Linked DNA regions of Gottschalkia purinilytica. The protein of the gene in region 1 interacts with the protein of each later gene in a pairwise test. Links are inferred from orthologs where the notes say so. Each region holds a gene or a part of one and is shown on either strand. Other genes may lie near its edges.

Region 1 (3,285 bases):
TGGCATTACCAATATAACTTTATATCCTTTAGCAGCTCCTACCATAGCCAATCCTATTCCAGTATTACCACTAGTAGGTTCTACAATTACTGAACCATCCTTTAGTATTCCTTCTTCTTCGGCTTTTTCTATCATATGTAATGCTATTCTATCTTTTACACTACTTCCTGGATTAAAGTATTCTAACTTCACGTATACATCTGCACTATTTTCATCAATTAATCTATTAAGTTTAACTATAGGTGTATCTCCTATAAGTTGCGATACATTATCAACTGTTTTCATATAATTATTCTCCTTTCTCAATTCCTAGTATTCTACTATGTTTTATTGTATTTTATTTGTTTATTTACAAAAAGTCAAGTGCATATAATATTTTTTTTAGACAAAAATACTATTTAAGTAAATTAAAAAAGCAGGTGTTATTATGAAAAATTTTTTAAAACCTAAAATGTTAGCAATAGGATTAATAGCAGGCATTGTTAATGGATTATTTGGATCTGGTGGTGGAACTATAGTCGTCCCTGCCATGGTATTTTTACTAGGTATGGATGAACATAAATCTCATGCTACCGCTATTAGTATAATTTTACCCATTAGTATTATAAGTACTCTAATTTATTTTAAAAATGGAATATTAGATTTTAAAGTAGCTGGTATAGTAACTATTGGTGGAATTATAGGAGGATACATAGGTGCAAAGCTTTTAAATAGAATTCCTCGTAAAATACTTAGAAAGATGTTTGGAACCTTTATGATAATTGCAGCTATAAGGATGGTGTTTAAATGATACTCTTCATCATAGGTATTTTATCAGGAATAGTAAGTGGAATGGGAATAGGTGGAGGAACTATTCTTATTCCAGCACTATCTTTGTTTACAAATTTAAACCAACATCAATCTCAAGGAATAAGCTTATTTGTTTTTATACCTACTGCTATAGTTGCTTTGATTACTCATTTTTTCAACAAGAACATACAGTTAAAAACTGCTGCTCCTATAATATTAAGTGGAATAATTGGAGCACTAATAGGTTCTTCCTTGGCAGTTATGGTTTCTGATGATTTACTTAGAAAAATGTTTGGTATATTTTTATTCTTTATGGGCTTATATGAAATATTCAGTAAAGTCAAAGAATAACAAAAAACCTTCCTTAGTTATAGAAAGGAAGGTTTTTTATTCTAATATAACCCCATCTTTTACTGAAAAATAGTTTTCTTCTCCTTCTTCATATATCATTTTAGAGCTTGTGATTTCCATTAAATTATTTACAAGACTCTCTTTTCTATCAATTTCACATAAAATAACTATATTCACAGCTTCATCATATATAACATCTTTTATTATATATCCTAATCTTAGTAACTCATTTTCCATTCTACCATATAAGGTATAGTCTATTCTCACTCTAATTTCTTTGAACAATACTTTTTCTACTATTTTCCCATCTTCTAATCCTATTTTTGCACCCTTTGTATATGCTCTAACTAATCCTCCTGTACCTAGTTTTACCCCTCCAAAGTATCTCGTTACAACTACTACAACATTTCTTAAATTCTCTTTTTTTATAACTTCTAAAGTAGGAATTCCCGCTGTACCACTTGGCTCTCCATCATCACTATATCTCTGTATATTACTGTTTTCTCCAAATACATAGGCATAAACATTATGTGTAGCATCTTTATGTTTGGTTTTTATTTCTTGTATGAATTCTACCGCTTCTTCTTCACTTGAAATAGGTTTTGCATATCCTATGAATTTAGACTTATTTATAATTATTTCATCTCTACCATATTCGTGTATAGTTTTATATGTGCTTTTCAATTTTATCCCCTCTCGTTTATAGTTTATATTCATTATATCATTTTTAAATCAAGTAGTTAACTATGCTAGTATCAAGTCTTCTTTTATTATATTTCTATACTTATTGTATAAAAGAGTAATTATTGATTTTTCCTGATTACTATCAATCATTTCTATAGCTTTATCAATACTATAAAATCCCGCATCTATGATCTCTGATTCCTTTATGTTATATTTCTCATTTTTAGCCTCAACTATATACCATGTAATTTGCTTATAAGGTGGTTTAATCTTTTTAAAATTAAAAAATTCGTAACTAGTTTCTCCTGCTATTGATATTAATTCCATATCAATTTCAGTTCTTTTTTTGAAGCTATCAAGAACTGATTCACAAGAAAAAAAACCGTTACGAATCTCATTTTTAACTAACATCCATTTGTTTTCTTTATCTTTAACAATGAACACCTTGTTGTCTTTAAATATTACACCACCTATATATCTTTTTATAGTCATGGTGTATTCCTCCCTTCTTAAACTTTTAATCCTGTTACTATATAAATATGTAAAAAAACTTTTTTGATTATCATTTTTGCATAATTTTTTTATTTATTTTTATAAATGTATTTTATTGGTAAATTTCATGTAAATATATTCTATAATAAAATTGAAATTAAGCTTTTTAATAATACATATATCAATATAGATTCTTATCTTTCTATATTTTTAGATTTTAATATAAATTTTTTTAATAATAAAAAACTATTATTAACTATATATTTCACTAATATTTAAATATGTTTTGGGGAAAATTAAGCTTAGTATTTTAAATTTAGAGGTGATTTTATGTACATTATATATCATTGTGTAGGTGGAGCTCATTCTTCTGTAATAGCATGTGCTATACATCTTGGCACTTTACCTATAGATAGAACACCAAGCAAAGAAGAAGTGTTGAATGTTCCATATTTTGACACTCTTAATAAACAAGATCAAGGTAAGATAATTCTCAGAGGTATTGACAAAAATAATAATAAAGTTTTCAGTTTGAGTCGACAGTTTAAGCCAGAGCTAGTTATACCAGCTGTAAAAGATGCTTTTGAATTAGGAGGAGGGCATAGAGATGAACTCTTATTAGTTAATACTATGCCCTGTGTTAATTCACTCATGAAAATAGGTGGTTTTTCCTCTAGAAGGCTAAATTTAGTTTCTTTTGGTAGACCAATAGTAGCCTCAGGTGTCGTTAAAAACTATGACAGTATAGTTAATATAGTTAAAAATACTAAGAATATGATGTCATAGTTTATTTTTTATTTAATCATTTTTTATATATAACTATTTTTTAAAAACGTATTCATTATATCTATTAAAATCTATAGAATCTAGTGTAGTCGTTACAAGAGTTCCCTTTTCTACGTACTCACATTTTTCTACTTTAGTGTTATCGAATAAATATGACATTAATTCTCCTTTATCATATGGTAC
Region 2 (3,245 bases), on another replicon or contig:
TCTTCTTGAAATTCCTCATCTAAAAGACTTCTTCTATATCTATTTCTTAGTGCTATTGCAACTGATTTCTTAGCGTTTTTCTGACCTATTATATACTTATCTAACTCAGATACAATTTGTTTTGGTGTTAACTCTTTCATATTATTTTACACTCCTTTTACAACTCTTCAATGGAGATATTATTATTTGTATATACACATATAGAAGAAGCAATTAATAAAGCTTCTTTAGCTATATCACTTATATCCAAATCAGAGTACATTATAAGTGCTTTTCCAGCAGCTAAAGCATAGCTACCACCTGATCCTATAGCAACTACTCCGTCATCAGGCTCAATAACTTCTCCTGTTCCAGATATAACTAAAAGGTTTTCCTTATCTGATGCTATTAACATTGCTTCTAACTTCGCCATTACTTTATCTCTTCGCCATTCTCTAGCAAGTTCTACAGAAGCTCTTTTCAAGTTTCCACCATTTTGCTCTAGTTTTTCTTCTAGCATTTCTGCAAGAGTAAGAGCATCTGAAACAGATCCCGCAAATCCAATTACAACCTTATCATTATATATCTTTCTTACTTTTTTAGCTGAATGTTTCATAACCGTCTTATCTCCAAATGTAACTTGTCCATCACCGGCTATAGCAGTCCTTTCACCTTTTTTAACTGCAATAATAGTAGTTCCTTTCAACATCACATCCACTCTCCTAAAATAAATCTGTAGAAATCATAATGATTGTTTCTATACATTAATTATTACTATAATATACCCTCTAAATATGACTACTTATTTTAATCTGTTTGTTTTTTATAATCACATTCATTATTTATACACTTAATCGTCTTACCCTTTTTGGTGTTTTTCTCCATAAGCAAATTATTGCATTTAGGACATTTTTCATCTATAGGTTTATCCCAAGATACAAAATCACATTCAGGATAATTACTACATCCAAAAAACTTTCTTCCTTTTTTAGATCTTCTCTCTACTATTTTACCATCACATTTAGGACAATCTATTCCTAAGTCTTCTACAAATGGTTTTGCATTTTTACATTCTGGATATCCTGGACAAGCTAAAAATTTTCCGTACCTCCCTAGTTTCACCACCATATTTCTTCCGCATTTCTCACATAAGACATCTGTTTCTTCTTCTTTTATTTCTATTTTACTTATCTCATTTTCTGCAATTTCTAAATCTTTTTTAAAGTTATTGTAAAAACTTTCAATAACTTTTTTCCACTCTAGTTCACCTTCTTCTATTTTGTCTAGACTCTCTTCCATATCAGCAGTAAACTCTTCATTTATAATGTTTTTAAAATAATCTATTAATAAATCTGTTACCAAACTACCCAATTCAGTAGGAACAAAGCTCTTTTTTTCAAGTACTACATATCCCCTACTCAGTATAGTGCTTATAGTAGGAGCATATGTACTAGGTCTTCCTATTCCTAATTCTTCTAATGTCTTTACTAATGATGCCTCTGTATATCTCGGTGGCGGCTGTGTAAAATGTTGTTTTGGATCTAATTTTATTAATTTTGATTCTTCTCCAACCTTAAGATCTGGTAGAATAATATCTTTATCCTCATCAGTAATATTATAAACCTTTAAAAACCCTTCGAAAACTATTTTTGATCCACTGCATTTAAATATATAGTCACCTGCGCTAATTTTTATAGTTAAAGTTTCATATAATGCTGGACTCATTTGACTAGCTACAAATCTATCCCAAATAAGTTTATAAAGCTTATATTGATCTTTACTTAAAGATTCTTTTATGGATTCTGGTGTTCTAAACACAGATGTAGGTCTTATAGCCTCATGTGCATCTTGTATATCTTTTTTCTTTGATTTTCTTTTTTCTGTTGAAACATATTCTTTTCCATATTCATTATTTACAAATTCTTTTACATTCTTTATAGCTTCCTCTGATATTCTTGTTGAATCTGTTCTTATATATGATATAAGACCAATACTTCCTTCTCCTTTTACATCTATACCTTCATATAATTGTTGAGCTATTATCATAGTTTTTTTAGTAGAGAATCCTATTCTTTTATGAGCATCTTGTTGCAAACTACTCGTAGTATAAGGTAAATAAGGATTTCTTTTTCTCTTACCTTTCTTAACATCTTCTACTATAAACTTTTCCTTTGAAACTAAAGATATAATATCGTCTACTTGTTCTTTTGTACTAAGTTCAACTTTTTCTTCTTTGTTATTTGTTTTTTTACCATAAAAGGAAGCAACATATTTACTTTTACCCTTTGATAAAGTTGCATCTATAGTCCAGTATTCTTTTGGCTCAAACTGTTCTATCTCTTTTTCTCTATCACATACTAATTTAGTTGCTATAGATTGCACCCTACCTGCACTTAGTCCTTTTTTTACCTTTTTCCATAATAGAGGACTTATTTTATAACCAACTAATCTGTCTAATACTCTTCTAGCTTGTTGTGCATCAACTAAATCTTTATTTATCTTTCTAGGTTTCTTAATAGCATTTTGTATTGCATTTTTTGTTATTTCATTGAATTCTATCCTAACTTGCTCACTATCATCTATTTGCAATATATTAGCTAAATGCCAAGATATAGCTTCACCTTCTCTATCAGGGTCAGTTGCTAAGAATACTTTATCTACCTTCTTTGCTTCACTTTTGAGTTCTTTTATTACAGGACCTTTCCCTCTGATAGTAATATATTCTGGCTCAAAATATTCATCTATATTAATACCTAATTTACTTTTAGGTAAATCTCTTACATGTCCTACAGACGCCTTTACTTTATAATTTCTTCCTAAAAACTTTGATATCGTCTTTGCTTTTGCCGGTGACTCGACTATAACTAAAGATTTTGCCATATAATTCACCTCCGAATCATAATGTTTGTTATTATATCAAAAACATAGATATTAGTCTATTATGTTGCTATTTAACTGAAAATAGCTTACCAGGCAATTGTTTTATTATACCTTTTATTTCTAATATTGTAAGTATACTAGTTACACTAGATATATTTATTCCCGTTTTATATGATATCATATCTAGATGAATAGTTCCTTCTTGTATACATTTAAAAATTTGCACTTCTTTTTCACTTAATTCTTCATAATCAATTATGTTCCTATTATCTACATTTATTTTCTTACTTATATCTTTCAATTCAATAATTTCTTCAATTATATCATCTAAACTTAGAAGTAACTTTGCACCATCTTTTATTAACTTGTTCGTTCCAATACTATAA

What was found.
Region 2: the proteins of CLPU_RS03415 (region 1) and topA interact in binary tests that used the Escherichia coli proteins (3 or more experiments, as listed by UniProt). The link is inferred for Gottschalkia purinilytica from one-to-one orthologs.

Annotation. Positions count from the first base shown.
Region 1 is NZ_LGSS01000003.1:20,675-23,959, forward strand. What follows is about bases 1-2,940. They hold CLPU_RS03415 (YigZ family protein), read right to left. Parts: upstream 1,825-2,940; coding sequence 1,177-1,824; downstream 1-1,176. Other genes in these bases: cysK (cysteine synthase A), read right to left, coding at 1-285; CLPU_RS03405 (sulfite exporter TauE/SafE family protein), read left to right, coding at 428-790; CLPU_RS03410 (sulfite exporter TauE/SafE family protein), read left to right, coding at 787-1,140; CLPU_RS03420 (NUDIX hydrolase), read right to left, coding at 1,885-2,316; CLPU_RS03425 (DUF3189 family protein), read left to right, coding at 2,647-2,940. In the rest of the region: more of CLPU_RS03425, read left to right, coding at 2,941-3,102; GTPase HflX, read right to left, coding at 3,136-3,285.
Region 2 is NZ_LGSS01000005.1:119,017-122,261, reverse strand. What follows is about bases 324-3,223. They hold topA (type I DNA topoisomerase), read right to left. Parts: upstream 2,860-3,223; coding sequence 787-2,859; downstream 324-786. Other genes in these bases: dprA (DNA-processing protein DprA), read right to left, coding at 2,927-3,223; hslV (ATP-dependent protease subunit HslV), read right to left, coding at 324-688. Also shown: ATP-dependent protease ATPase subunit HslU, read right to left, coding at 1-140; more of hslV, read right to left, coding at 158-323; more of dprA, read right to left, coding at 3,224-3,245. UniProt on the Escherichia coli protein: Releases the supercoiling and torsional tension of DNA, which is introduced during the DNA replication and transcription, by transiently cleaving and rejoining one strand of the DNA duplex.